One region of the Lysinibacillus sp. 10T31 genome, then DNA from elsewhere that is predicted to be linked to it. Evidence: riboswitches for the same ligand, from Rfam matches in the RefSeq annotation. Region 1 holds a riboswitch; each other region holds the start of a gene.
What was found. A riboswitch is a leader RNA that binds a small molecule or an ion and turns the genes downstream of it on or off. The one in region 1 is predicted to bind cobalamin.
Positions count from the first base shown of each region.

Region 1 (10,755 bases):
TCGCCCTTCCAGCCAAAGTCTTGATATTCATTTTTAAAGATATTATAAGCGTGCGGGTCAATCGTAACGATTTTCTTCACGTCGTTTTTCTCAAATTCATCGATATTTGCTGTTGCCAGCTCTTGGAATAAGAATTCGTTTCCTAAACGACGAGGAGTATCCCCTGAGTTTTTCTCTTTATTTCCTAAAATCGCAAACTTCACGCCCGCCTCGTTTAATAAACGACAGAAAGCTAATGCAATTTTTTGCGAACGGTTATCAAATGCACCCATTGAACCGACCCAGAATAAATATTCCATTTCTTCGCCTGATTTTTTCAGCTCTTTCACTGTTGGAATATGAATTGTTGGATCTATGTCACGCCAATTTTCTTTTTCTTTACGGTTTAAGCCCCAAGGATTGCCTTGACGCTCGATATTTGTCATCGCGCGTTGTGCATCAGGGTTTACTTTTCCTTCAGTCATTGTTAAGTAACGACGTAAATCAATAATTTTATCGACATGCTCGTTCATAACAGGACATTGATCTTCACAGTTACGGCAAGTTGTACATGCCCAAATCTCTGATTCTGTAATAACATCGCCAATTAAAGAAGGGTTGTAGATATCTTCAATGACTGCCCCCTCAGCACCAGCTGCCATCGCTAGCTGATTCCCCTTTGTCTTAGCAAAGAATTGATAAGGAACCCATGGCTTTTGCTTTGTCACAACAGCACCTGTAAATGTTAAATGATCACGAAGCTTCACGATTAAATCCATCGGTGATAGCATTTTCCCTGTTCCTGATGCTGGACACATATTTGTACAGCGTCCACACTCTACACAAGAATATAAATCTAACATTTGTTTTTGTGTAAAGTCTTGAATTCGTCCAACACCAATGGCTGGAATATCCTCTTCATCTTCAGCATTTTCTAATGCTTCAAAGTCGATTGGTGTTAAAGTACCTGTACGATCTAAACGGTTCATGTACACATTAATCGGGCTTACAATCAAGTGGAAGTGCTTCGATTGTGGTACATACACTAAGAATGTTAAAAGAGTTAATAAGTGTACCCACCACATTACGTAGAAAACAACAGCCGCTGCTGATGCTGGTAAGAAGCTAAAAATAGCTGCAATGCCAGAAGCAACTGGCTCTGTATAAGTTAGTTCTTCACCATGCCAAATTATTCCCATACCATTTGCAAGTAATGTGGATACCATTAACCCGCCAATGAAAATTAAGACAAGACCATTTTTCCAGCCACGTTTTAGACGTACTAGCTTTTCTACATAGCGTCGGTAAAATGCCCACACTACCGCCACTAAAATCATTAATACCACAAGCTCTTGGAAGAATGTAAACACACTGTAAAAAACGCCAAGCGGTAAATGTGATCCAGGTGCTAACCCCTTCCAAATTAAATCAATGGCACCTAGCTGCACCATCAAAAACCCATAGAAGAACATGACGTGAATTAAACCACTCTTTGGATCTTTTAATAGCTTGTTTTGGCCAAGTACATTGACCATAAGATAACCAACTCGTTCTTTAACACTTTCATCAAACTCAACCTTTTTCCCCAATTGCACAAATTTATAGCGTGTTTTTAACAGATAGAAGAACAATCCTACTGCATAAAGCACAACCACGACTGTTAGAACAATGTTTGCAATTACTAATGGACTCATGGTTGGTCCCCCCTTTAATTTGTCGTAAGTTTCTCTCTTTGTGATAAATTTGCTAGCTCATACGTAAATGTACGTCATTCTATCATTATATTCCTATTCTAATAAATGAGTGAGCATTCAGTCAACATAAAACGGAAATATTTCTGATAATTTTATATTCTTACATTTTACAAGAAAAAAAGCCACCCTGAATTTTTCAAAGTGACTATTTTTTACATTCTTTATAATACTAATTCTCACCATAACGTGGGGTTGATTTCCGTTCCGGTTGGGCGCTTTGCCGCTGACGCTTCGCTTTCGCGCAGAGCAGAGCTTCCTGGGGGCGTCCGATGAGCCGCTTCACTCGCGATGCTCGCTCCAGGGTCTCATCTGTGACGCTGATCTCCTAGGAGTCGCACAACCTCCACTCCAATCAACCTATATCAAATATCATCCGTAATTTTTGAAAAAATGCGCCATCTGTCCATAAATTAATTCTCTATAAAAAACATTTGTTGCTGCTGCATTTCTTTAGCTAAAATAAACATTTACTAAATGACGAAAAATTATAGACTATTTTTTAAAGACATTGCCGCTTCGAATATATTCAACATCCGCGACATTCAATCGATGATTTACAACCCGTGCTGCTGCAAATAAATAGTCAGATAGACGGTTTAAATATTTTTGTACAATCGTCGGTACGTCTTCGATTTCCTTCATAAGCGTTACCATTTGACGCTCTGCTCGTCGTGCTACTGTGCGAGCAATGTGTAAGGTTGCAGCTGCTGGTGCACCACCTGGTAAAATAAAGCGCTGTAACGGAGGAGCTTCATCTGACAATGCATCAATTCGTGTTTCTAACACTTCAATTGGCTGCTCTGTCAGCTTATAATGACGCTCCTTCATAACGTTAGCGAGGTCTCCGCCTGCATCGAAAAGCTCATGCTGAATCGTTTCTAAATCAATCAGAACATCTTTGAATAGCTCACGATCTAGTTCACTGACAGCCTTACCAATAAAAGAATTTAATTCATCGATGGCCCCATATGTTTCAACGCGTAAGCTATCTTTATCAACGCGTCCACCGATAAGACTTGTTTTCCCTGTATCCCCTGTTTTCGTGTAAAGTTTCATTTCTCTCATCTCCTAAAGTTATTTTTATAATTTTTTATGGCCTGCACAGTTGTTTCAAAAACACCTTTACCGATAATCTTACCTACATCAGTAATGGGACCTCCGTACAGCATTTCTTCCCCTTTTTGTGTAGCTGCAATTAATAAACTATCTGTAGCAGTACTTGTCGCAATTGTACCACTAAGTTCATCACGAATATTTTCCGATTGCAATGCCTTTGTTTTCGCCTCGGTAGCCGTCATCATTGCTTGGAAGAATGCTTCTTCTGATAAACAACCATTAACAATAACCCACGTATTTATAGTACCAATATGTGGTTCATCTTGTCTTTCATGTGTACGAGACACATCAACAGCATTGCCAACTCCAGCCGTAACAGCTACAAGGACGCTGCCAAAGGAAGCTTTAAATTCATTAATAGCTACAAGATTTGTTGGGACAGCTGTTAACATGACGACTGTACCTGTAGATGAAAAATGCTCTTTTAGCAAAAATTCAGCGACCTCTTTCTTTACATCACTAATGACATAATCTATTGGTACAGAACGATTTAATAGACAATCATACCAACCGATACCAGGATTATGGACAGCTGAGGACACTGTTTTTAAAGGAAACTCTGATTGAAGCTTAATATAACGTTCTGTAACAGCGAAATTTTCTTTTGTAATGACTGCACGCTGCTGATGTTCAACTGATGCTGGCATCATTGTAATTTGTGGCTTTGGAATTTCTGGATGTGCATAAGTTGCAACTCGGGCATGATAGACCTCTTCGATTTGCGAAGCGATTAATACTTCGTGTGGCGCCCCCAATGCCCGCATCCGACCTTCCTCCATAAGTAATAATTCATCACAATAGAGGGAGGCTAAATTCATATCATGCAGTACCATAATAACGGTCAAACCACTTTCAATTGCTTCCTTTCGCACCATATCTAAAATTTGACGTTGATGGGCAATATCTAGATGGTTCGTTGGTTCATCTAACAGCAATATTTCCGCTGTTTGTGCAAGCGCTTGGGCAACAAAAACTCTTTGCTGTTCACCGCCCGATAAAAATTCCATCGGTGTCTGTTCATAGCGTTTCACACCCGTTTGCATCATCGCATGTTGGACTGCCTGTTCATCACGATCAGTCCAGCTCGAAAAGAAGCCTGTTTGATGTGGATAACGTCCAAGTGATACTGCCTCTCGAACACTGTTTGAAAAGGCATTTGCATGTAATTGTGGTAGCACCGCCATTTTTTTTGCTAATGCACGCGCATTGTAAGAGCTAATATTTTTACCATCTACTAATATAGTGCCTGCGGTTGCTGGTAGTATGCCACTTATTACTTTTAACAGTGTGGATTTCCCGCTACCATTCGGGCCTAAAATCCCTAATATTTTGCCTTTTTCAACGGAAAAACTTATATCTTGGACGATAGGTACGTCTTCATAGCCGCCGGAAAGATGTTCAACAACAATCATGCCCGTACCCCCTTGCTTCTACGTTGCTTATAAAAAATATAAGAAAAAACGGGCGCTCCAATAAATGCAGTAATGACACCAATCGGTAGCTCTCTTGGCATAATAATTGTTCGTGCTATTAAATCACAAATAATCAGCAAAGTTGCCCCATTAAAAAATGATAATGGCAATAAATGACGGTGATCGGAACCCCAAACCATTCTCGTCATATGAGGCACGACTAAACCAACAAAGCCTATCGTTCCAGAAACAGCTACCGCAGCTCCTGTCAACATGGACCCACCCACTAAAATAATATATTTACTGCGCTTAACATTGACACCTAAATGCTTTGCGCGTTCTTCACCATATAACAGAACATTTAATTCACGTCTTTGTGTCCAAAGCATAATGGAGCCAATTATGACAAACGGGATAATCATCTGAACGTATGGCCAACCACGCATCGATACTGAGCCGAGCAGCCAACCAATCACTTGGCGTAGCTCCTCACCAGATAATGCGATCATTAATGAAATCAAAGAACCTAAAAATGAACTAAATATAACTCCTGTTAAAATAAGAGTTTCCATTTTTAGTGAACGGTCTACTATTCTAGCAAAGCCCATAACAGCAAACATCGTTAATATGGCACCTATCATACTAAAGGTTGGCAATGTAAAATGACCGATTACAGGTATTGACACACTAAAGAAAATCGTCATCACTGCGCCCACTGATGCACCAGAGGAAACACCTAACGTATAAGGATCAGCCAAAGGATTTTTTAATAGGCCTTGAAAAGCTGCCCCTGCAATTGCAAGTGATGCCCCTACAAGCCCTGCTAGCATCACTCGAGGTAAACGAATCTTCCATAAAATATTGGCAGCTGTTTCATCAGCCGCCCTATTCCACAATACTTCTAATGGAATATGAACTGAGCCTATCGCTACACCACACCAGATGCTAATGATTAAAAGCGTAATTGCTGTTACATAGGCTGCAATTGTTTTACTCATTTAAACGCCTCTGGGTAAACGGCCTTTGCTAATTCCTCAAAACCATCTGCTAACCGAGGACCTTGACGACTTGTCGTACTTTCATCCACTTGTACAATAGCCTTATTTTTTACGGCAGTTATTGTCTCAAAGCCTGGACGTTGTGGAATTTTCGTTAAAATATTCGGTACATAATTATATGCCACAACAATGACATCTGGATTTTTCGCAATAATTTGTTCAGCTTCAATTGGATACCAGCCATTTACATCTGCTGCTACATTTTCAGCATGAATCATTTCTAGCATTTCATTCATAAATGTACCTTTACCAGCTGTATAAACCTGTGGCTCATCAGACGATTCTACAAAGACTTTCTTTGGCTCAACACCCTTAAGTTTTGTTTCAACTTCTTCAACTTTTGCCTTCATATTTGCGACTATTTTTTTAGCCTCTTCTAGTTTCCCCGTTGCACGACCAAGCTGTTCAATCGTTGTGTAAGTTTCATTAAAGTTTTTTGCATCCGCTACAACAAATACTTTCACACCGGCAGCCTCAAGCTGTTCAATTGCTCCTTTTGAATAACTCATACCCGATACATGTGCAAAAACGATATCTGGCGTTAACGCAATAATTTGTTCAATATTATAATCTATACCGCCAACCTTATCTTTTTTAGTAGCCTCTGGTGGATAATCATCATTATCTGTCACGCCAACTATTTCATTATTTAAGCCAAGGCCAAATAAAATTTCTGTGTTACTCGGAATGAGTGAGACAATTTTTTCAGGCGGTGCTTCAAGCGTAATTTCCTTGCCAGTAGCATCCGTTATCGTCATTGGGAATGTTGCTTGATCTACTTTTGATGTCTCTTGTTGCTCAGAAGATGACGGCTTTTCATTTGTCGCCTCTTTTGTATTACATGCAGCAAGTAAGCCAATAGCTAAAAATGCTGATAACCCTATTTTCCAAATTTTCTTCATGTGAATCCTCCTTAGTCTATTTGCGCGTATAGTTTTGATTGTTTTTCTGATTGATCGATACATTTTAGTTTTTTATCGCCTAACATTTCGGGGTTATCATCAGCATTGCGAACTTCCAGCCAACATGTTGAGTTTATCTCCCCAAGTTTTTGAGTTTATCACCTAACATTGTGAATTTATCGCCCAACTTTTTGAGTTTATCACCCAACATTGTGAATTTATCGCCTAACTTTTTGAGTTTATCACCTAACATTGTGAATTTATCGCCCATGTTTTCAAATTTATCGACATTCATCTTCCAAAACAAATACCCCTCATCATAAAACAATGAGGGGGTCAAATTTGCACAAAAATACATATACAAAATCCACCATCCTATCCTCGTAGGCTACAACGTGTTTTCTATAAAGGCAGGTCTCCTGGCTCGTGCTCCATACGCTTTTTCAAGCCTTCCCGAAATTTTCAGTGGCGCAGATTGAAAAAACTCACACATACAGTGGCGGGACCGCATCGGAATTACACCGATTTCCCTTTTCACTTTACTTAAGTAAAGAACCTTTATAATATTCAGTTGATTGTATTATACATGAAAATGAAAGAAGTCGCCTCCATTCGAGACGACTTCTAAACAAATCAATTATGCCCGGCATACTTAAAGAAATTAGACGATATCTGAAAAATACTGTACCGTTTTCATTGGTGCACCCATTTCTCGTAATGCCCATGTGTTCTCTAAATAAATATCTGCTAGCTTCTCATATTTGCCACCGAATCTTTGTGCCCATTCGACTGCTACAACACTTTCATATAAGTGCGCCATTTTCTCTGCGACCTTTTTTGCCTCAAAAGTTTTTGTTGCATCATCTAAACGGCTAAATGTTTGCAAAGTTGAATCTAGTGTTGCTAATTGCTCCACGACAATTTCGACTAATGGACTGGTAGCTAGTTTTTCTAGACGTTCTTCCATGACACGAACAAACATTTCGTGCACACGAAACTTATCAACTAAACGAATGAGCTCTAAAGCTAAAATATTCGCAGTCCCCTCCCACACAGTAAGTACCTGTGCATCTCGTAATAACCGAGGTGTAACAAAATCTTCAATATAGCCGTTTCCGCCATGTAATTCAATGGCTTCACTTGCATAATGTACAGCTTGCTCTGCCGTTTCTTTTTTCATAATAGCAATATACAAGCGATTCAAAATGATGTCCTCTTTATTCCCCTGCCCACTAGTTACTTTATCGTACAGCTGAATAAGATCAAAAACTGCGGCAACTTCTACATGAAGCTTGGCAGCGAATTTCCCTAGTGAATCCTGAATCATAGGATATTGCGTTAAAGGTTTACCAAAGGCATGACGATTTGTCACATAATGCTTCGCCTCTAAATAACCGCGGCGCATAATGCCGATAGAAGCAACCGCATTGCAAATTCTTGATAAATTAAGCGCCTCCAGCATATAGTAAATCCCTTTATTCGGGTCACCGACAACATATGCTAGTGCACCATCAAATTCCACCTCACCAGAAGGTACTGCTCTAACGCCAAGTTTATCCTTTAAACGCCGAATGCGCAGGTTATTAACTGTGCCATCCTCATTTCGCCATGGAACGGCGAACAATGTTAAGCCCTTTGAGCCTGCCTGAGCCCCTTTCATACGCGCCAATACCATGGTTACTCCACACATTCCAGCGTTAGATGCAAAATATTTTTCCCCATATAAACGATACTGCTTGCCATCCTGTCTGGCCTCCACAACATTCGCCCCAACATCAGAGCCACCTTGGCGCTCCGTTAAAAATGTAGCCCCCTCATATAGCTCTGTATCTCCTGTTGCACAAACATGTGGTAAAAAGCGCTCCTTCACCTCATCACTCGCATAATGATCAAGTAAATAAGCCGTTGCCATTGTTAAAGTAACAGGACAGTAAAAGCCTGGTTCAGCATGTGATAGTATATAGCCTTGAGCAAAGCTATACACATAATTACCCTTTTTACCTAATTGTGGAATATCTTTATGCACATAGCCGACAATGCCAGTATTGTACGTCTCTTCAATTGTTTTTTTATAGCCATCATTGACCCAAATCTCTGACACTTCTTCACCATAGGCATTATACCTTTGTAATCGAGGTTCACCCTCTCTATCCGTATGTTTGGCTCTCACATCAATATCTCCAGCACAAAGCTCACCGAAATCTGTTAACTCACGTGTGGCATATTCCGCAAACTCTTTATCTAGCATCATTTCTAAAACTTTATGAAGTGTCTCATTATCTTTAAAAAAGTTTGTTGTTTTCATATCTTCCTGCTGTAAAACTTTCATGCTATCTCACCTCTTGTCCCTTCAAGGATTGTTTTAGTATTTTGCCCGATGCATTTCGTGGTAGCGCTTCCACACGTTCAAAGATGCGTGGAATTTTATATTTAGCAAGATGCTCCTCCAAATAAGCTTTAAGTTCGTCCACAACAATTTCCGTTTTAGCGGCATAAACAGCCTTCACTGTTTCTCCCCACTCCGGATGTGGCACACCGATTACAGCCACTTCAAATATCCCCTCATAGCTCAACATACTATCTTCAATTTCTTTCGGGTAAATATTCACACCGCCTGAAAAAATAACATCCTTTTTACGATCGACAATCCAAATAAAGCCGTCTTCATCTAAGCGAGCTAAGTCACCTGTTTTTAGCCAGCCATCTATAAATGCAGCCTTTGTTGCACTATCATCCTTGTAATAGCCCAGCATATTGCCCTCACCGCATATCACAATTTCTCCTACTTCACCAACACGGACATCCTCTCCATTGTCGTTAATAATACGCAACTCTGCTCCAAGTGGTGCACGCCGACCAACGCTACCCGCCTTCGTTGCATGCTCTTCACCAAACATTATTGAACCGTTTGGACCAGCCTCTGTTAAGCCATAGACACACGTTAAATTTTCTGTTCTGAAAGCTTTTTGTAAATGGCGAACTTCGCTTTGTGATAAAGGCGCTCCACCATAAGCCCACCATTTCATCGATGATAAATCAGCTGTTTGCAACCTCGGCAGTTGGGCAGTTAACAAATAAGCAACCGGTGCGCCAAAGAAATGCGTTGTTCTTTCCTGCTCAATTGAATCAATAAATAAATCAGGTGTAAATGTTGGCGTTAGCACATTTGTCGAGCCTACAAGTACTCCTGCCATTAAAAATAAATGTAATGGGGCTGAATGCGTCAACGGCATCATAAGAAGGATCCGGCTTTCTGGCTTCACTTCCATTTCCACTGCAATCATTTGCGCTACAGTTAAAATATTGCGATAGCTAAACAACACACCCTTTGGTTTTCCTGTTGTACCCGAGGTATATAAAATCGTTGAAACATCATCTTCATTCAACTGGCAATCAATTGTTTGAATGCTTGCATGTTGAATCAGTGTTTCATAGTTTAGCCAACCAGCCTGCTCTTGACCAGTTTTGATTTTCAAAGGAATTATCGTGATATTTTCGACTGCTGCAAAAATTGCCTCATGTACTAGAATAGCCTTAGCATCAGCATGCTGTGCTACATACTCAACCTCTTGCAACGTAAATTTCGCATTTACTGGAACGACAATTGCTCCAACGCGCTGAATAGCAAAATAGCTAACAATAAACTCTACAACATTAGGCATAAAAATAATCACTTTATCGCCTTGCCGTACCCCCTGCTCTACTAAAGCATGACTAAGACGTGTCACTTGCTCATCTAAATCACGATAAGTCAATCGTCTCCCCTGACAAACAACAGCTTCACTCATAGGGTACTTTCGCGCATTACGTGCTAACAAATTCGAACTATTCATCGTCCATCTCTCCCTTTAAAGTCGCTAATTTTTCTGTAAATATGCCTTGTAATTGCAGTAATTCACTCTTCATTTGTGCAAGCTCTGCTATTTTGCTATCAATCTCTTGAATTTTTTGCTCCCCATATTCGACCGTACGCTCCAACTGTTGAATGCCCGTGCGATCAAAATCAAACAGCAACACCATCTCCTTGATCTCCTCAAGTGAAAAACCGTAACGCTTCCCCCGGAAAATAAGCTTAAGCTTCGCTAATTCTTTTTTTGAAAAGGTTCGCTGATTAGTAGATGATCGATTAGGATTAAGCAGCCCTAGCTCCTCATAATATCGAATTGTCCGTGTTGAAACATTAAACTGCTTAGCCACTTCTTGAATCGTCCTCAATATCATCTCCCCCTTCCGATTTTCATTCAGTATACCATTGACGCTAACGTAAACTTCAACAAGATTTCTGAATTTTGGAGAAAATTATCGATTTAAGTAGATGAATTTGAATATTACGGTGGTGCTGTTCTTCCGTTTGCTGGCTCTATCCATCATTTTGACCTTTCTATCCACGACTTTGGCGGGGCTTTCCGTCATTTTGACCTTTCTATCCACGACTTTGGCGGGGCTTTCCGTCGCTCTGGTGGTTCTTTCCGTCGCTTCGACGATTCTTTCCGTCGCTCTGGCGGTGCTTTCCGTCGCTTCGACAATTCTTTCC
Region 1 covers NZ_JBFTHS010000011.1:77,285-88,039, forward strand. The annotation lists gene AC1DCY_RS08665 (heterodisulfide reductase-related iron-sulfur binding cluster) at 1-1,673, opposite strand, end outside; gene AC1DCY_RS08670 (cob(I)yrinic acid a,c-diamide adenosyltransferase) at 2,226-2,789, opposite strand; gene AC1DCY_RS08675 (adenosylcobinamide amidohydrolase) at 2,795-4,261, opposite strand; gene AC1DCY_RS08680 (FecCD family ABC transporter permease) at 4,258-5,259, opposite strand; gene AC1DCY_RS08685 (ABC transporter substrate-binding protein) at 5,256-6,221, opposite strand; gene AC1DCY_RS08690 (hypothetical protein) at 6,355-6,585, opposite strand; cobalamin riboswitch at 6,614-6,796, opposite strand; gene AC1DCY_RS08695 (acyl-CoA dehydrogenase family protein) at 6,883-8,550, opposite strand; gene AC1DCY_RS08700 (class I adenylate-forming enzyme family protein) at 8,552-10,054, opposite strand; gene AC1DCY_RS08705 (MerR family transcriptional regulator) at 10,047-10,436, opposite strand; gene AC1DCY_RS08710 (hypothetical protein) at 10,543-10,755, shown strand, end outside.

Region 2 (10,755 bases), on a different contig from region 1:
ATGGATATGGAAAAATGACTTTAAACCGATCGTAGGACATAAATTCCAATTCCGAGCTGAGCCAAATGAATGGTGGGATGGAATTGTCAATTGCGAGGTACTTAAAGTGGAAGAACCTCATACATTATCTTACACTTGGGCAAGTGCCGGAGAAACTACTACTGTGACATGGACGTTGACAGAAGGTTCTGATGGAACTACACATTTACATTTTGATCAAAGTGGATTCAGTGAAACAACGAAAGCTCGCCAAGGAGCAATCGAAGGAGCTAAATACGCATGGATTAACAATGGTAATCAGCTCGAAAAAGTGTTAGCAGAACTGTAAAAAAATGATTTCTTCATCATGATACCTGCTTTTCAAGATCAAAAGCAGGTATCAAATAGGAAATGAATAAAATAAACTGTTCATCAACAATTGGACGCTTCCGAAACACGGAAAGCGTCATTCTTTAACTTCTTTCAGCAAAGGCTGAAAGAAGTTAAAGCCTCTGGCCGATTCCGGACGCATTGTTTATCTGCGCGAAAGCGTAGCGACAGCGGCAAATGTTTTCTGTAGCGAAAGCAAAGCGTCAGCTACAATTATGCCGAGGCATAATTAATGGCATGTCATAAACATAACAAATCCAGTTGTAGTTATGCTAACATGACATTACTAGATGAAATGGAGAGAATATCCGATGAAAATAAATCAATTAATTGCTAACAATATAAATCGTTTAGATGTCGGCTTGCCGGAAGATCAATCTATAGGCATTGCTGGATTGTCTGGCTCTGGTAAAACTACATTTTGTCAAACAATTGGTGAAGAATCTAAGAAGCGTCTTGTTTCTTTATTGCCAAAGGCTGAATATCAGTATTTGTTTCCTAATATTATGGAAACGAATTTCAGTGCCATTAAGATGGAAGAGATGCCTTTAGTCCTTTTTCTCGGGAAATCATCAATTTCTACTAATCCACGTTCAACGGTTGGTACCCATACAGGCGTTTTTAAAGAGGTTCGTGAAAAGCTTGCAGATAAGTTTGATCTTTCGCCAGAGGTTTTTTCCTTTAATAATGCATTAGGCTGGTGTCCTGCATGTAAAGGACGTGGAACAACTAAAAATGTCGAATGCAAAAAGTGTGAGGGCAAGCGATATAGTCCGGAAGTTGAGCAGTATAAACTAGAAATATGGAATCAACCACTTAGTATTTCGGATATTAACAATTTAAGTATTGAGGCGATTTACTCCCTTTCAGAGGAATTAAATATTAGTGAAGAGAGACAACATATTCTTAAAAATATTATCGATATGAACATTGGTTACTTAACTATAAATCGGATCATGGGTACGTTGTCTGGAGGAGAATTAACTCGACTGTACTTGGCAGAATTTATGGCCGCTAGTGAAAATACCGTGATTATTATTGATGAAATTTCTGTTGGTCTTGACCACCAAACCTTGTTGAAAATTTTGGAACAGATTAAACAATTGGGCTATAAAAATCAAATTTGGCTTATTGACCATTCTGATACGGTGCTCGATACAGCTGATGAGCAACTATTCTTCGGACCAGGTAGTGGGAAATACGGCGGCAGAATCGTCGAAGAATCACCACGTCCAGAGCCAATCCATTGGGAACGAAATCAGGCAATACCTACAGACTTTTATCAATTTCATGATCTTTACTGTCGTAATATTGAAATGGCTGACATTCACATTCCTAAAAATAGACTAGTAACCGTTACAGGTGAGTCTGGCTGCGGGAAATCGACCCTTGTCAATGAGTGTATCTCTAAGGATTTCTTAAAACGATATCCAAAAGATAAACTGGTCATGGTAGGACAAGATCGCAACCAATCGATTACTAGCCGATCGACTGTTGCAACGTTTCTTGATATTAAACGAAAAATGACGAAATACAGTGACAACATTGACGATATTTTCCAACGTTCTATTGAAGACATTATTGAGGAGCTTCCACATGAAGATATCGCTCATAAACGCTTAAGTTTACTAATCAAACTTGGGCTTGGTTATTTAACGTTGGAAAGAAAAACACAATCTTTATCGACAGGTGAATTTCAATGTGTTCATTTAGTTTCTGAGCTATTTTCGAATTCAAGAAATCCTCATACACTGTTTATTTTTGATGAGCCATCAAAAGGTTTATCGCAAAATATTTTAAACCAATTCATTGATAGTGTCAGGGACATTCTACAAGATGAATCCGTCTCTATTATAATGATTGAACATAATGCCTATATGATAGACAGCTCTGATTTTATCGTTGATTTTGGAGAAAGACTGCAGGAACCTGTGCGACATCTTGATGTTGTCAGTCATGATGATTATTTTAGCGAACATAACAATACAAGTAGTGATGCTTCATTGCATATATCTTCAACACTAAATTCAAAAAAAGGCATTCAATACTTAGAAGAAAATCATATTAGCTTTTTTAAAAATGCTGAAAACATTTATAAAGGCGGTATTTTAAAAAGCTTATCATCTATGGCTCGATTAATTTATGGTGAATATGAATCCGCAACAATCGCACCCGTCGTTGCCATTGATTTAGAAAGACACTTGTATAGTCAGTATAGTTTTTTATATGAAATTGGTGGCCTGATCAACCATATTGTGGCTGCACATCCGACGAATAAAGATACAAGAAGCTTCGATTTCTTTAGTCAGGAAAATCATTGCCCTAGCTGTTCTGGTCGCCTGCAAATTGAAAAATTTGATTTCGATATAGTTATACAAGACAAAACAGTGCCATTCTGGGATGGCTTATTACATCCAGACGTGATGGAAGTATTAAAATACTATCAATATCCGAAATTGCAATTCCTTTTTGATGAGATCAAGAATGAACTGGGTCAAGATATTAGTAAAAGCTACAATGAGATGTCAGATGAAGAAAGACATACCTTCCTATATGGTTATTGGGAAAAATCATTTTATGATAAAGCAAGTAAGTCCTCAAAAAAATGGGAAGGTTTTAATTTTATCCTTGGACGTTATATCGTTATTTCGAAATCAATTATTAAAGAGCAAATGAAAGAATCAAAAGAAATGATTGCCTGTCCAATTTGTCAAGGAGCCGTGCTTAACCATAAGAAAAAACTAACATTTGGAGACACTGATATTCGCGAGCTTATTCATCAACCAATCGATCAGGTCATAAAAACGGTAGGGAACTTACCAGAGCTTGAAAAACTAAAATCTATTGTAGGCGGCGATATGACTCTTACGGAAGATGTCTCCTTACTTCCTAGAGAAACACAAGTATCTTTGAAAATGCTTGAATTAGATCTAGCAAGCTTTGCCGGTTATGAAATAGTACTAAATAATGTTTTACCTTTCTGGGACAAAATTAAAGACAATATCGAAGTAATAAGTAGCAAAAATCTAATTACAATTTGCGATTTTGCCAACATTGACGAAACGAGAGAAACCATTATTGATCAATATTTCACTAATGGGAAATACAAAAAATTAACATACGTCTATGAAGCATTTGGCTACAAAAAAATTGTGACACAAATTAATAAAATTAAAGCAAGTCATAAATGTCCATTCTGTAATGGGAAGAAAGTCATTTCAGAAGACAATCTCCATGATGGCGTCTATAAATTATCCGTACCATGTGTTAGTTGCTCTGCAAGTGGCATCAACGATGAAGGACGTAAGGAAATTGTCGAAGGCGTAGACGTGCAAACATGGCTAACTGGCAAAGTAAGCGACGTTGTGGATGATAGCTTACTCTCGGAAGCTGTTGCAGATATTCCAATTTTCAACCGTATTCGTGAGTTGAATAAACGAGATATGATGGCAATTTACCAAAGACTTGAGCAAAATAATTAAATCAAGCGGTATTGGAATGCTACTTCTAATAGACTCATTTGCAATAATAAAATTGCAAATGAGTTTTTATGATATTCTGAGGAGGAGCTTAAAAAAGTCATTAGAAATTAAAGGGGAAAGATATGCATGGCACAATTAATGGATTGGAAAAATAATGCTCGAGGGCATAAATTTATAGCTTCTTTTAGCGGAGGAAAGGATAGTGTCTTAGCTTTATATAAAGCAATGAAGGTTGGAGAAGCACTTGGATTAATCGTCATGCTGGAGGAAGAAGGGGAACGTTCCAGATCCCATGGAATGCCTCCGGAACTCATACGTGCTCAAGCTAAATCTATTGGCTTACCTGTTTATACTGCAGCAGCAAGCTGGACAGAATATGAAAAAGTATTTATGCGCCTTTTAGAAAAAGCTAAAAATCAAGGGGCAGAAGTGTTAGTAACAGGAGACTTAGATATGCCTGAACATGGCTGCTGGCATGACAAGGTTACGAAGAATGCTGGATTAAAACTAGGCATGCCTTTATGGGAAATGGATCATCGTGAAGCAGTTGAAGAGTTCATAAACCTAGGATTTGTCACAATCATTGTAACGGTTAATTTATCTTTGGGCATGCGCGAGGAAGATCTAGGGCGGACGTTAACCCATGAATACATAAAGGAGCTTGAAGCTCGAGGTGTTGACCCTTGCGGAGAAGGTGGAGAATTCCATACTACAGTATTAGATGGGCCAATTTTCAAACAACCTATTCCAGTTCGTAAATGTGACATTATTAGAAATGAAGAATATGCTTTTTTGCCATTAGAACTAGATCAATAACTAAATCATACAGATAAGTGCAGAAGAGTGTAGTTGTATATAGCGGAATAAAAACTTTAAATACAGAGAATAACATGGGCATCCTCTATCTATTTGAGGTGGGATCTCATGTTATTTTTTTGTCTGTATGCAAAGAATGTGTTTATTTTGATATGTAGTTTAGTAGCAATAAGGTATTTTCGTCATAAGTGTCATTAACGAATATATTTACATAAATTATATTATTCGTATTTATGTTGTTGAACGGCAATTTCACCATCAGCTGAACAGGTCACTAATTAAATAAAACACAATAGTTGCTAGTATTGTTTTTTACTATCTCAAAAACGATACTCAGTACCTAGCCAGATGCGACTTAATTATATACTTTGATTTAAGAAAATATTAAAAGGGTCACCGGAGGATTGTGACCCTTAGTATATATTTGAAGGGAAAGGATAACTTTATATTATCCTAATAATTATGGGATAGGTGGCGGTATTGGATATTAGTAGAATCCGATAAAGCTAGTGCCGACAATAATCAATAGAATGAATAGAACAACGATTAGCGCAAATGCTGAACCAGTACCATAGCCGCCGCCATTTCCGCAGTATTCAGACATAGTAATTACCTCCTTTCTACAATCTATAATATGAATAGTTGTTAAAAGGAATTGCGATATTTAACTACTCATCAAATTAAAATTTTTAAAAAAATAAAAAAGATCACTGATGTAAAAGTGACCCTGAAATATGATGATAAAAAGCTAAATATAAAAAGTCAGAGAATAATATAAGAATGATTGATTATGTCGATCCTCCTAATTTCACTAAAGTACGCGTTAGTTAAAAATAAGGAATGAAACTAAACTTAATTAGGTTTAATGTATTCTCCTGTTGATGCATTAAAGCCCGCTGCTTCCATTTTTGTTTGGTCACTATTCCAACCTATTACTAATAAAAGGGGTACATTCCTCTCTGTATCTTTAATTAGCATAAAATTATACCCTTTAGCCCAATCTTTACCAGGATAAATATTGCCCATTTTCAATGCTTTTTGAAGCAACTCTGGTGAATCATACTTAATATCATTCGTTTGTATAAACTCTTTTTTAGGGTAAGAAGAAGTACCATCCCTCGTTAAATCATTTGTATAATCTATTTTTCCGTCATGAATGGTTACTAAAAAAGCCTTATTAGTTTCTGGCACTCCAAATAAAATATTCCAATGCTTTCTTTTGCCGTTACTTCCAATTGACTTCCCAGGCTTATCTAAATCAATATTTATTGCATCTATTAATTGAGCATTTTCATTCCATTTCAATGCTGAGGGGTTTGCTAATTCAATCGCTTGCTTTATTGATAATTCTTGCTGTTCATCGGCTTCAAATGTTTCTTTAGTTAATTGTAGAGAACTAGCAGATACTATCTCAATAGTATCAATTGGAACTAATAAAAGTAAGACAACAAAAACAATTCTTTTCATTTTCTCAAGCCCTTTTTTAGGTGTATTGTTTCCAAACCGTAATCAAATATTCTGCGTCATTAGTAAAAAACATTTGTGAAGCAATTATTCCAATGACAAAAAGGGATATATTGGATTATGAAGAATACTATTAACCAACCTATAAAATTCAGGAGTGAGGGAATTGGAAATTACTCAAGAACAAAAGTCGTTATTCAGTAAAATTGGCTATCTCTATTTACCGGCTAATAATATCGATGAAACAATTGAATGGTACCAACATAAGCTTGGATTTAAGCTGAAAACACCCAAGTTTCAGGATGATATTGGCTTTGTAGCGGTAGTAACAACGCCAGAAGGAAATGTTGTATTACTCCTTGTAGAAACAATTGATCATACAACAGTAGATTTTTTACGCGATGGTCGCCTGTATCAAACGTTTACGTTGAATTGTCCAGATCTTGAATATACACATCAATCATTAAAGAAAAATGGTGTAGAAGTTACCGAGATAATTATGCGTGGAGAAAATGCTAAATACTTTGTCTTTACCGACCCATCAGGTAATCACATAGAGGCTGCTTGGTCTGTCTGGGATTATATGTAATCAAAAAGAAAGCGTTATTTTGATCGATTTATTTTCTAAATAACGCTTTTCTATTTGTTAAGAAGAAGAGTGGTGATAAAGTGGAGTTGATATTTATTCGTCATGGCCAAGGTGAACACACATTAGCCATACCAAATAGCTTGCATATAAAAAATCCTTCATTAACAGCAAAAGGCATAAGTCAAGCGAAGTTGTTAAGGAAAAAGTTTCTTTTAACGGATGAAGATATAATATTTATTAGTCCTCTTAGAAGAACGCTGGAAACTACATTAATTTGGACTTTGAATGTTGATTGTCGTAAGATAGTAAGCCCATTGGTATCCCCACGAATATTCCCTTTCCGCCCAAATGGAAAAACATTGCCTTGTGATAAAATCATTAACTTAGAAACAATCAAAAAAGATTACCCGAACCTGGAAATGGATATGAATGTACCTTATGATTTGTGGTCTACCGGTATTAATACTTTGCCTGATAGTCATTTCAATAACATTGCACAAGAATTTATTGCAAATTTAAAGCTGTTAAAAAAGGATAAGATTTATATAGTTTCACACGATGGTACTATTACTGCATATCGCCAATTGATTTCTGGCCGAAATTTATCCAGAAGGGACTTTCCTGATGAAACAGGATGGTTTCAAATTAATGTTGATTTATAACTATCACATTACAAGGTCTGTTCAAAAAGATGATTTTCAGCAGAACAGGAGCTATTTTTGAGAAATGGCGCATATATACGCAAGCTTTGGTTTATAGTGAGACCAAAATTCATCGTTCAAGTGAGGTGGAGTTGAAAACCATGAGCGCTAATGAAAATCAGCGGATTCTCTATACAGTTTTCGAAAATGAAATTCAATTGCCGATCCTGGATATTACTCATCCCCTATTTAACGCAAGTATTGATGAACAGGCGTATCATTTGAGCTATCTCAAGTCAGCCAGGAGCATTGAATCATTAAAAAAGATGCCTGGTTTTATCCGCAAGATCTTTGTGAGAATGTCTAATGTTGACAATTCCTATCTGAGCGGCATGCGTACTTTGCTGTACAAACTTGGCCCCAACTTAAGCCGAGGGATAACATTAAGTTTCCGGGATAAGTGGGCGGTGAAGCAAACCTCTTTCATGGGGCTCCGGATATAATATAGATTTAACAATAAGAATGTAAGTAGTTTAATATTTGTCAGAAAATAATTTCTACTATTCTGAAATATATGTTATAGTAAGACCATAATTGAATATTGTGTAAGAATTGGTGCCAAATGAAAGTTTGGCTTAAAAGGGAAGTCGGTGCAAATCCGATGCTGTCCCGCAACTGTAATTCGGAGCAAATCACAAATGCCACTGGGGAACCGGGAAGGCTGTGAGGCGTATTGATGAAAAGCCAGGAGACCTGCCAATTTCTAGTACACACCAAATACCTACGTGGAAATAGGTGGTGAAATGTGACCCTACAGGCACTGTGCGACGAAGAATAATTCATGCGAAAGTCACTTTTTTCGTATTGTTTTTCATTAAATTTTTTACATGTAGCAGCCATTTTCCAAAAAGGAGAATGGCTTTTTATTTTTTTATGAAAGGGAGATTGACATGAACTATACTAGTACAATAATTGGCTATCCATACATTGGAGAAGATCGGGAATGGAAAAAAGTATTAGAAACATTTTGGCGAAATGATCTATCTGAAGAGGACATTCAGGTAAAATTAAAGAAAATACGTTTATCTAGGATAGAAAAGCAGCTACAACTTGGGATAGATATGGTAACAGTTGGAGACTTCACCTATTACGATAGAATGTTGGATACTGCCGTTATGTTTGGTCTAATACCTAAACGCTTTAACTGGCAAGGAGGAAAGGTAGATTTACATACCTACTACAGTGTAGCAAGAGGGAACAAGACAGCGGTAGCGAGTGAGATGACAAAATGGTTTAATACAAATTATCATTATATTGTTCCTGAGTATGAGGGACAAACCTTGCATGTAACTGAAAATAAAGTGTTAGCCGATTTTTTAGAGGCTAAGGAAGCTTTCGGTATTATTGCAAAGCCTACATTGATTGGACCTTATACATTTTGCAAGCTAACGAAAGGTTACAGCAAATTAACGCAGGTTGAATATTTATTATCCTTACTACCGCTCTATTCTCAGGTATTAAAAGAGTTAGTGGATGCAGGTGCTAATTGGATTCAATTAGAAGAACCGTCCCTTGTCACGACACTTGATACAGCAGACATTAAGCTTGTGCAAGAAATATACTCCCAGTTAACTGTAGCCGTACCAGAGGCTAAAATTATGCTACAAACATATTTTGAAGCATTATGTTCATACGAAACATTGATCACACTGCCTGTTCAAGGTTTTGGCTTAGATTTCGTTCATGGCTATAAAGGAAATATGGAATCGCTTCGTCAGTTTGGTTTCCCTAGTGAAAAAGTATTGGCAATTGGAGGTGTAAATGGTCGTGATATTTGGCGTGCAAATCTTGCGGAGCTCAACTCTACGATTCAAGCAATCGAAAACCTAAGTAATGCCGTAGAGCTATGGATTCAACCTTCTAGTAATTTACAACACGTACCAATAACAACCTCTCTTGAAAATGAAATCGATCCTGTTCTAAAGCAAGCACTTGCTTTCGCAGATGAAAAAATCGTAGAAATTGTCGATATAACTAAATTTAGACGAGAAAAAGATGTTATCTTAAATCATAATTTGTCAGAAAGTATGATGGCGATTGAAGCTCTGAAAAATCATCCAATCCGTCAAAACAATAGGATTCATCAAGCAGTTCAAACCGTGACAATTCAAGATTTCGAACGACACAGCGATTTTTATCAACGTCAAAAGATTCAACAGCAAGCATTAGGATTACCACTATTTCCAACGACTACAATTGGAAGTTTCCCTCAATCTGATGAGGTCAAAAGGAATCGTAATGTTTGGAGAAAGAAACAATTATCGAATGAAGAATACGAAGCATTTATAGAGCATGAAACAAAGCGTTGGATTAATATTCAAGAAGAACTAGATATCGATGTACTAGTTCATGGTGAATTTGAGCGTACTGATATGGTAGAGTATTTCGGTGAAAAACTTACCGGTTTTGCATTTACGAAAAAAGCATGGGTAGTATCATATGGATCTCGTTGTGTAAAGCCTCCTATCATTTATGGAGATGTCTCATGGGCATCACCAATAACCGTGAAGGAGTCCGTGTACGCTCAAAGTTTAACAAATCGTTTTGTGAAGGGGATGCTTACGGGGCCAGTGACAATTTTAAATTGGTCCTTTGTGCGAGACGATATTTCACGAAAAGATGTAGCTTTTCAAATTGCATTAGCACTTCGCAAAGAGGTTGAAGCCCTCGAAGGCGCAGGCATTTCCATCATTCAAGTTGATGAACCAGCACTACGAGAAGGTTTACCGCTTCGCAAAGAAGGATGGGGAGCTTACTTGGAGTGGGCTGTCAATTCCTTCAAACTTGCTACATCTAGTGTCAAAGATGAAACACAAATCCATACACATATGTGTTACTGTGAATTTAACGATTTCATAGAACCAATTAGTTCACTTGATGCAGATGTTATTTCAATTGAAACATCTCGTAGCCATGGGGAGCTTATCGCTTCACTTCAAGTTCATCCATATAAAAAAGGAATTGGTTTAGGGGTATATGATATTCATAGTCCGCATGTGCCAAACGAGGAAGAAATGCTAGAAATTATGCGAGACAGTTTACAGGTTCTTGAAAGTAATCAATTTTGGGTAAATCCAGATTGTGGCTTAAAAACGAGAAAAGAAGCAGAAACGATTAAGGCGCTAGCAAATATGGTGACAGCTACTAAAATATTACGCCAGGAAGTAAAGCAATCAACACTGAGTTAACGAAAGAATTGTTATATCCACTATATCTTCTCTCCGAATAAAAAGAAGTTATACAAGGCCAGGGTTAAGCTACCTGGCCTTTTTATGTTAGTCATTATTTCGAGGTTTTTATTATATTCAGAAAATAAAATTGACGTGAACATTAG
Region 2 covers NZ_JBFTHS010000012.1:63,167-73,921, forward strand. The annotation lists gene AC1DCY_RS09130 (SRPBCC family protein) at 1-328, shown strand, start outside; gene AC1DCY_RS09135 (ATP-binding cassette domain-containing protein) at 681-3,851, shown strand; gene AC1DCY_RS09140 (Dph6-related ATP pyrophosphatase) at 3,978-4,667, shown strand; gene AC1DCY_RS09145 (YjcZ family sporulation protein) at 5,155-5,271, opposite strand; gene AC1DCY_RS09150 (hypothetical protein) at 5,520-6,134, opposite strand; gene AC1DCY_RS09155 (VOC family protein) at 6,298-6,720, shown strand; gene AC1DCY_RS09160 (histidine phosphatase family protein) at 6,801-7,382, shown strand; gene AC1DCY_RS09165 (hypothetical protein) at 7,412-7,864, shown strand; cobalamin riboswitch at 7,958-8,136, shown strand; gene metE (5-methyltetrahydropteroyltriglutamate--homocysteine S-methyltransferase) at 8,312-10,609, shown strand.
Region 2: another riboswitch for cobalamin. It lies ahead of metE (5-methyltetrahydropteroyltriglutamate--homocysteine S-methyltransferase); the one in region 1 lies ahead of AC1DCY_RS08690 (hypothetical protein).

Region 3 (10,755 bases), on a different contig from region 1:
AAGTGCCATGATCTATGATTGACCCCTCGCAAAGGATACATTTCCCAACTACTGTTTTTTCTTTATTATATCTTTTATTGTACGGATTATTTGCAGTGATTTTATCGACTGCATTTTGATTAAATGCCCATTCCTTTTCACGCATGTTAGCATCTGAAATCAATTTGTCAGCAAGCTTTTTTACTTGTTCCATAAATACTTTAGGAGAAGCGTTGCCTTCACCAATTTCAGAAAGTCGTTGCTCCCATTTGGCTGTCATAGAAGGGGAAGTTAAGATACTTTCACCTAGTGCCTCAATTAGTAACATACCTTTAGTCGTTGCAAAGACTTGGTTTTTCTTAACTTCGATGTAGTTTCGATCTTTTAATGTACCAATAATTCTAGCGCGTGTAGCTTCAGTACCTAATCCTTCCGTTTTCGATAAGACCTTTTCTAATTCCGCATCTTCCAAATGTTTACCAGCTGTTTTCATTACGGTAATCAAATTACCTTCAGAATAACGATTTGGTGGTTGGGTTTCACCTTTTTTTACGTTAGCTTTCGCAACGATACCTTGCTCATTTTCATGTAATAGGGGAAGTAGTTCATCTTTGTCTGTAGGTGAGTTTTCTTTAGAATGATAAATTACCTTACGCCAACCTTCTTCCATAAGCACTTTGCCCTTAGAGATGAATTCTGCACGTTTATCGACAAGTGAATGAATCGTTGTGTAAGAAAATATGGCATTGTTGTAATGTGCTGCAATGACTTGTCTTGCAACTAAATCATAAATTTTTTCTTCTTCTGTACTTAGCTTCGCTACGTCTGGTATTTGCTCTGTAATAATAATTGCATGGTGATCGGTTACTTTTTTTTCATTCACATATCTTTTATTATTCATAATTGAACTTGTTGGGGGCGGAAGAAGACCTTTAGATTTATCAATTTTACTTAAATGCTCTAGTATCTTAGGTAGTGTTTTTGCTTCTTCATTCGTTAAAAATTGTGAATCAGATCTTGGATAGGAAACTACGCCCTTTAAATAAAGCTTTTGCAAAATATCCAGTGTATTTTGTGGTGAGAATTTATAGGCCTTGTTTGCTGTAGCTTGTAATGCAGATAAGTTGAATAACAATGGAGGAGCGTATTCCTTTGTTTCTCTTTTAATACTATTAATTTCTACATTTTTATTGATACAGAAATTAGCAATCGCAATAGCTTGTCGTTCCTCTTGAACCCTTGAAATGTTATCTTTATGCCATTTTGCTTTTAACATTTTTCCATTAAAATTAAACTCTGTTTCCACTTCCCAAAATGGTTCTGATTTAAAATTCGCAATTTCATGCTCTCTCTTTACTATTAGTGCAAGTGTAGGTGTTTGTACACGACCAATTGAAAATACATCTTTCACGCCATTTCGTTTGAGGAGTACCGTGTATAATCTGGATGTGTTGATGCCAATTAGCCAGTCTGCACATGAACGACTTAGTGCTTCAAAATAAATATCACGTGTTTTCTCTTCTGGTAGTAAGTTTGCAAACCCATTTTTTACAGCGTTTTCTGTTAAAGATGATATCCATAGACGTTTCATCGGTTTATTAACACCGCATACTCTCAAAATGGTGCGGATAATTAACTCACCTTCACGCCCAGCATCACCACCAATGATGATTTCTCGAATATCAGGTCTTTTTACTAAACTTTTAATTACATTGAATTGTTTATATTTTGATTTTGTCACTTTATATTCGAATCGATCTGGAATAATCGGTAATGTTTCTAATGTCCATTTCTTCCATGTTGGATTATATTCCTCAGGTGCTTTCAATTCACATAGATGTCCTATCGCCCATGTAATTAGTGCTCCATCTGGAAAATATGTGTTAGGCTTAACTTCAAAGTAACCAGCTTTTTTTGTAAAAGAAAAGGGGGCAGCTAATTTTGCAGCTTGATCTGGTTTTTCTGCAATTACTATTTTCATATATCCTTCTCCTATTAATAATAATTACAACTTCTTGTATATTAATTATAAATTAATTTTCAGTATAACGGTAATATTAATAATTGTGTTTATCGGACTGCTCTTCAAACTAAAAGATGTCCGAAAATTCATCTGCTAATGTTTTTTCTTTTTTTAATGGGATTACGTTGTGATATTGAATATAGAGAAGAAGGCTAAATATATTTATTTTTCTAAAAATAATTAATGTTTAATAGTTCTATTTTACAGCTATTAAACGCTCGTTTATTAATATTTTTACTTTAATGTATTATATAATATAATTGCTATCTGGAAAATATTCTGATATTGTTCCTCTTATAACTTAATAATTCTTGTTGGTGCGAATGACATTGTTCGTTTGCTTAAAAGGGAAATCGGTGCAAATCCGATGCTGTCCCGCAACTGTAATGGAGAGTCTATACAATAGTCACTGTAGCGAGCTATGGGAAGGCGTATAGATGATGAACCTGAGCCAGGAGACCTGCCAATAAAAGTAACAAACTTACATAGAACCACGAGGATGGTTGTAGTGACTGGGAAGAGACGCCCTTTATTTAACTATGACATCCTCTTGTGACAAGGGGATTTTTTTTATGCCCTTTGCTTTAAGAGAGGAGAGCGTTTTGAAAAATCCAACAACAAGAAAAATCAACCTACTCTTATTAGTATTGACTGGTGTCGTTCTAATATCAATGACGTTAGCGATAATGGTAGGCTCTGTATCTATTACACCTGGTATTGTATGGCGTATTTTTTTGTCGCATATCCCGTTCAATCCACTTGGAATTGCAGAAGATTGGAGTCGTTCGCAGGAAATTATCATATGGCAAATTCGTACTCCCCGCGTAGTACTTGCCATAATAGTCGGAGCGGGTCTTGCTATTTCGGGAGCTGCTATTCAAGCTTTAGTTCGCAACTCAATCGCAGACCCCTATATTTTGGGTGTATCTTCCGGTGCATCTGTCGGTGCGACGTCTGTTATTTTACTTGGAGCTTTTTCATTTTTGGGTATGTATGCGCTATCATTTGCGGCTTTTATAGGTGCGACGATTGCAGTACTAATCGTGTTTTTCTTAGCACGAGTTGAGGGGCGAATTTCAGTTATTCGATTATTATTAGCCGGAATTGCCGTGTCACTAGTTTTGTCAGCAATGACGAATTTTATGCTGATGATGGCGAAAGAAGAGGGCGGCATAAAGGCAGTGATGTATTGGATGATGGGAAGTCTGGCTGGAGCAAAATGGGGGAATTTATTGATTCCATTCGTTGTTTTAACGGTCGTCTACGTAGTTTTACGTCTCCATGCACGTCATTTGAATTTACTTTTACTAGGCGAAGAATCTGCTGTTACGCTAGGGGTTAATTTAGAGAAATTTCGATTGCTACTAATTTTATTAATTTCCCTATTAACAGGTGTCCTTGTTGCTGTAAGTGGTGCAATTGGCTTTATAGGTCTGATTATTCCACATATCGTACGTATGATTGTCGGCTCAAATTATAAGTTTGTACTGCCAGTCAGTGCATTAGTTGGTGCGATATTTTTAATATGGGCTGATGCAGTTGCACGCATTGTGATTGCACCTGAGGAAATGCCGATTGGAATTATTACGGCTTTATGCGGATGCCCATTTTTTATATGGATGTTGCGTAAGCAAATGTATTCTTTCGGGGAGGAGAATTAGATGGTATACGTAGCAAAAAACCTTACTTTTGCTGTGCAGCAGGTGAAAATATTAAACAATGTTTCTGTACATATTCAAGAACGCGAGTTTGTGGGCATAATTGGCCCTAATGGCAGTGGGAAATCGACCCTATTAAAAAATATGTACCGTATGCTACAACCCCAAGAGGGAGAAGTATTTTTATTTAATGAAAATATTTACAAGCAATCTTCAAAGGAGATAGCAAAGCAACTAGCCGTCGTAGGGCAGGAAACACCAGTGCTATTTGAGTTCACTGTTAAGGATCTTGTTGCAATGGGACGTACACCGCATAAAAGGCTTATGGAAGTGGATACAAAAGAAGATCTAGCTATTGTCGAGGAATCGATGCAGCAAGCAGGCGTTCTGCATTTAAGTGAACGTACTTTTAGTTCATTATCTGGTGGTGAGAAAAAACGGGTCGTTGTTGCAAGGGCTTTGGCGCAACAGGCTAAGGTCATGGCATTAGATGAGCCAACGAATCATTTAGATATTCAGCATCAACTCCAGCTCATGGATTTAATACAGAGCTTGCCGATTACGGTCATTGTAGCCTTGCATGATTTAAATATTGCAGCAACTTATTGCGATAAAATTTATGTTTTAAAGGACGGAGAAATTGCGGCGTATGGAACTCCGTTTGATGTATTAACACCCTCATTGCTACAAAAGGTGTTTGGTGTACATGCGGAAGTTAGTGTACATCCTGTCACGAAAAAGCCGCATATTTATTATATATCTGAGCAATTTTTATAGTTAGTTAAGGAGTCTTAGATTTCTTTCTATATATTTTTTAGAAAAAAGGAGAAGTAGACATGAAGACATTAAAAAGCGTATGGCTTGTTCTTGCAATCGCAATGCTAAGTATTTTAGCGGCTTGTGGTAACGGGGAAAAACAAGATTCAGCATCGCAAAGTGAACAAGTAGAACCAGCAAAAGCAGGAGCAACGGAAGTAACGATTGACAATAACAATACGACACAAGTCTATTCGGAAGCACCTAAAAAAGCGATTAGCTTAAATCAACATGTGACAGAGATTATGCTAGCGTTAGGCTTAGAGGATTCGATGGTCGGAACAGCATATTTAGATGATGCAATTTATCCACCGTTACAGGCAGCGTATGAAAAAGTTCCGGTATTAGCTGAGCAATACCCAACAAAGGAACAAGTGATTGATTCAGGCGCAGATTTTTTATATGCAGGCTGGAAAAGCGCGTTTAGTGAGAAGGGTGTCGGAACACCAGAAGAACTAGAAGCACTTGGCATCCACACTTATTTACATACATCTTCAAGCATTAAAAATCCTAAGTTAGAGGATATTTTCGGCGATATTCGTAACATCGCCAAGATATTCCATGTGGAAGAGCGTGGAGAAAAGTTAATTGAGCAAATGACAAAAGATGTAGAGGACATTCGTTCGAAGCTTCCGCAAGAGGAGGGTAATTTACGTATTCTTGTATTTGATAGTGGTGAGAAAGATGTTTTCACTGCTGCACAAAACTTCATGAATGAACTTGTGACAGTAGCAGGTGGAAAAAATATTTTCGGTGATGTTGAGTCTGGCTGGGCAACTGTTTCAAAAGAAGATGTAGTTGAGCGCAACCCTGAAGTTATCGTTGTAATTGACTATGGTTCAACTACTGCTGAAGAAAAAATTAATTTCCTAAAAAATGATCCAGCACTAAAAGAAACGGATGCGGTATTAAACGGACGTTTCGTTATTTTACCACTATCAGCAGCATCCGAAGGTGTTCGTGCGGCTGAAGCAATTCGAATTTTGGCACAAGGATTTTATCCAGAAAGCTTTCAATAAAAAAGAGGAGCTAGCCATGTGCTAGCTTTTTTTATAGGAGGAGTGTAAAAATGACTATAAATGCTTTTAGCCATAATATTCCTGAAAAAACATTTGCTAAGTTAAACAGAGAAGGTGAATTTACGCGTCTTGCTGTGAGTCCTGGCATTATTAACAAACATTATACACCAGCACAATTTCAAACAATCGCGGAGGTAGTCGGAGTGAGTGGCGCTATTAAATATTCTGCGTCCTACAGTATACTACTATCCGTACCGACAATAGAATTAACGACGGCCAAAAGGAAGTTGGAAGAAGCGGGCTTATATATTGCAAAGCAAGGACAGATTGTAGCTATGAAGGCTTGTGATTTTTGTGATGGCGATAAAATGGAGGCAGCACAGATTACAGAGGAGCTGTATCAGCAGCTTGAAGGCTTGGAAGTACCAAGCAGGATTCGCATTAATATGAATGGCTGTGCATCAGCTTGCTATAATGCCGTTTATGATGATATTGGGCTTGTCTATCAGAAAGATAGCTTTGATGTGTATTTAGGGGCTGTTCCGATGGGGAAAAATGCACAGGCAGGAGAGCTATTTGTGAAAAAAGTTCCTGTACAAGATATCGAAAATCTTTTGCAGGAAATAATTAGGTTCTATAAAGAACTTGCTCACCATAAAGAACCATTTTACAAATTTTACAAAAGAACAAAAGATGCAGACTATTGGCAAATGATAAAAGATCACCCAGGTAATCAATGATATGAAAATAGTTCCGTAAATGAAATCATGAAAAAAAGATCGAAAGCAATAGAAAGTAGAAAGCTTTAATGGAATTTTCCGAACATTGTTATTTTGACATTCATCAACATACTTTATTTCAAAGCAAAGCCACTTATTTTTATAATTAAAAAGTGGTTTTGCTTTTTTGTTGAATTTTTTGCAGTGAATATGGCAAACTGAATACGGAGATAAATCTGAACATGATCCATCTTTCACCTAATGGCATAAGCGTCTTACGAATAAAATTATGTATTGAGTTAAATACGACATGCCCCACAGGAACACTACTAAAGTTAACAGTCTAATATTGGAGGTAGAAAATTGAGCAAAAGGAGATCAGTTGGGTTAGAGTTGCGTACATTATCGCTTTTAATGAGAAGACAATTGGATCAAACCATATGTACTATTCAAACGGAAAGAGATAACCTTACTGCAATGCATGGTTGGACGATTGGTTATCTTTACAAAAATCAAGATACAGATGTATTTCAAAAAGATTTTGAACGAGAATTTTCTATTCGCAAATCAACAGCGTCGAGAATACTGAAATCTATGGAAAGTAATGGATTGATTAATAGGCAAACTGTTCCCTATGATTCAAGACTCAAAAAAATTGTCTTAACAGAAGATGCGTTGAAAATACATGACAGTATCATGACGCGTAGAGCAATGCTTGAACAAAAATTACTAACAGGTATCCCGGAAGAGAAACTTGAGGTTTTTTTTGAAGTGATGGATGCTATGAAAGAGAATATTGAATCTTGAAGAAGATGCAATTTTGAGGTTTTTATTACTATATAGTTAGCATGCTAACTAAATAAGGAGGACTGCAAACATGTTGAAAATATTTAAATACTTAAAACCAAAAGAATGGACGCTAATCGTAGCCAGTATTGTGTTCATTGTAGGGCAAGTTTGGCTGGATTTGAAGTTGCCGGATTATATGTCTAAAATTACGACACTTGTACAAACAGAGGGCAGTAATACGAGCGACATATGGTCAGCTGGAGGGAAGATGCTTTTATGTGCCCTTGGCAGTATGATATTGGCAATCATTGTAGGCTATTTTGCGGCAAGAGTAGCAACTTCTCTTTCAAAGGAATTGCGAAAAGGAGTATTTGACAAAACTCTATCTTTCTCTATGGAGGAAATTAATGGTTTTTCAATCGCAAGTCTTATTACTCGTTCTACTAATGATATAACGCAAATACAGCAAACTGTTGCAATGGGTCTTCAAGTTATGATTAAGGCTCCTATCCTTGCAACATGGGCTATTTTGAAGATCATGGGGAAAAGTTGGGAGTGGTCAGCTGCAACAGGAGTAGCTGTCATTGTTTTACTTATTTTGATAGGTAACCTGATCATCTTTGTGCTACCGAAATTTAAAGTCGTTCAAAAACTGACAGATAATCTTAACCGAGTAACAAGAGAAGGTTTAACTGGTATTCGTGTTGTTCATGCTTATAACGCTCAAGGGTATCAGGAAGAAAAATTTGAAAAAGTAAATAACAACTTAACTGATACAAATCTTTTTGTAAACCGCCTTATGGCCCTTATGCAGCCGGGGATGGGTCTGATTATGTCAGGTTTAACTCTTTCTATCTATTGGATTGGAGCGCATTTAATTAATAATGCAGCGGGTATGGATAGAATCGGTAAGTTTAGTGATATGGTGGTATTTTCATCTTATGCAATGCAGGTAGTTATGGCATTTATGCTATTATCAATGACATTCATTTTGCTACCTAGAGCAGCAGTATCGGCAGCACGTATAAATGAAGTACTAAATACACCTCAAACAATTATTAATGGAGAAAGACAATCGTCGCCTAAGGGAATCGAAGGTGAAATCGAACTGCGTAATGTTAGCTTTAAATATCCTAATGCAGAGGACTATGTGTTAAAAGATATTAGCTTTACAGCACATAAAGGCGAAACAGTCGCTTTCATTGGTTCTACAGGTAGTGGTAAAAGTACGCTTATTAATTTAATCCCAAGGTTTTATGATGCTACTGAGGGAGAGGTATTAGTCGACGGTATTAATGTGAAAGAATATGCACAAGAAGCTCTTCATAATAAACTCGGATACGTTTCACAAAAAGTCGTATTATTTTCAGGGACAGTAAAATCTAATGTTACCTACGGTGATAACGGCCAGTCTCCATCAACAGATGAGGAGATTAAAAAAGCGGTGGAAATTGCCCAAGGTAAAGAATTTGTGGAGACAATGGAGGGCGAATATGAAGCAACGATTGCCCAAGGCGGTACAAATCTTTCTGGAGGACAAAAACAACGTCTCTCTATTGCAAGAGCAGTGAATAGAAATCCAGAAATCTTTATTTTTGATGATTCGTTCTCTGCATTAGATTATAAAACAGACCGTCAACTTCGTTCTACTTTGAAAAAAGAAACGAAAGGTGCAACTTCATTGATTGTGGCACAGCGAATTGGAACGATTAAAGATGCTGATAAAATCATTGTTCTTGATGAAGGTAAAATCGTTGGTATAGGAAAACATAGTGAATTATTGAAAACTTGTAACACTTATCAGGAAATCGCCTATTCGCAACTATCGAAGGAGGAGTTGGAAAATGCCTAATACACAAAATAAGCCTCGAAAAGGTCCAGGTGGTCCAGGTCATATGGCTCCTGGAGAAAAGCCCAAGAATTTCAAAAAGCCTTGGGCGAAGTTGATTGCCTATTGTAAACCTTATTTACCAGCGATAATCTTTGCTCTTGTATTAGCAGTTGTAGGAACAATTTTCACAATCATTGGACCGAATAAGCTTAGTGAGATCACCGATTTGATAATGGATGGCATGGCTGGTGAGATTGATATTACGGCTATCGGAAAAATTGGTCTGTTCCTTGCTATTTTGTATGGGCTGAGTTTTATTTTCAATTATATTCAGGCGTTTATTATGGCTACAATTACTCAGCGAGTATCCAAAAAGTTACGGACTGATATCTCGAACAAAATCGATAGATTACCGTTGAAATATTTTGATTCAACAACGAATGGCGATGTATTAAGTCGTGTCACGAATGATGTGGATATGATTGGACAGTCTCTAAACCAAAGTATTGGTTCGTTAGTGACAGCGGCAGTTATGTTCTTTGGATCTTTGATTATGATGTTCACTATTAATGTTACAATGGCTCTTTCTGCCATTGCTGCAACTTTCATTGGATTTGTATTTATGACCTTTATTATATCCAAATCCCGCAAGTATTTCGTTCGCCAGCAGCAGGACCTTGGTAGAATAAATGGCCATATTGAAGAAATCTATTCAGGACATGATGTCATGAAGGTTTATAATGGTGAAAAAGCGGCGAAGCAAGAATTTAATGAAATCAATGAGAGTCTTTTTAATAGCGCTTGGCGAGCACAGTTTATGTCAGGGATGATGATGCCGCTCATGATCTTTATTGGAAATTTAGGTTATGTTGTGGTTTGTGTAGTAGGTGCTGCACTAACAATGAAAGGTTCCATTACATTTGGTGTTATTGTTTCATTTATGGTGTATATCCGCTTATTTACGCAGCCGTTGTCTCAGTTAGCACAGGCAGCTACAAGCTTGCAATCAACTGCTGCAGCAAGCGAACGTGTATTTGAGTTCTTACAAGAAGAAGAGCTTAAAGATGAAAGTGATAAGAAAGCCACTTTAGAAGCCAAAGATGTTAACGGCAATGTGAAATTTGAAAACGTTAAGTTCGGATATACGAAAGAGAAACTTATTATTAAAGATTTCTCTGCTGAGATAAAAGCCGGTCAAAAAGTGGCCATTGTCGGACCTACTGGGGCTGGGAAAACAACGCTTGTTAATCTTCTCATGCGTTTCTATGAAGTAGATAGCGGGGAAATCATGATTGAGGATGTACCGACTAAGTCCATTACGCGTAAAAATGTTCACGACTTATTCTGCATGGTGCTGCAAGATACTTGGCTATTCGAAGGTACCATTAAGGAAAATATCATTTATAACAAAGATCATGTAACCGATGATGAAGTAGTTGCAGCATGTAAAGCAGTAGGTTTGCACCACTTTATTAGAACGTTGCCAAAAGGTTATGATACAGTTTTAAATGATAATACAAGTTTATCTGTAGGACAGAAACAGCTTATTACGATTGCAAGGGCAATGGTTAAAAAAGCACCATTGCTTATCTTAGATGAGGCTACTAGTTCCGTTGATACGCGTACTGAAGCACTTATTCAAAAAGCAATGGATAAATTGATGGTGGGCAGAACATCATTTGTTATTGCACATAGACTTTCAACAATTAAAAACGCCGATTTAATTTTAGTTATGAAAGACGGAGATATTATTGAAAGTGGTAATCATGAAGAGCTAATTGCTGAAAAAGGATTCTATGCGGATCTATACAATAGTCAGTTTGAAAATGCAGATGCTTCTTAAAATTGAATGCCATCTATTCGCTTTTGGCTACTAGGGCAGTGTGTAGCTTCGTAAATAAGATGGATAGTCTACAAGTAA
Region 3 covers NZ_JBFTHS010000044.1:27,647-38,401, reverse strand. The annotation lists gene AC1DCY_RS21035 (DNA topoisomerase III) at 1-1,960, opposite strand, end outside; cobalamin riboswitch at 2,301-2,484, shown strand; gene AC1DCY_RS21030 (FecCD family ABC transporter permease) at 2,575-3,663, shown strand; gene AC1DCY_RS21025 (ABC transporter ATP-binding protein) at 3,664-4,437, shown strand; gene AC1DCY_RS21020 (ABC transporter substrate-binding protein) at 4,497-5,495, shown strand; gene AC1DCY_RS21015 (precorrin-3B methylase) at 5,546-6,235, shown strand; gene AC1DCY_RS21010 (MarR family winged helix-turn-helix transcriptional regulator) at 6,578-7,021, shown strand; gene AC1DCY_RS21005 (ABC transporter ATP-binding protein) at 7,092-8,855, shown strand; gene AC1DCY_RS21000 (ABC transporter ATP-binding protein) at 8,848-10,677, shown strand.
Region 3: another riboswitch for cobalamin. It lies ahead of AC1DCY_RS21030 (FecCD family ABC transporter permease); the one in region 1 lies ahead of AC1DCY_RS08690 (hypothetical protein).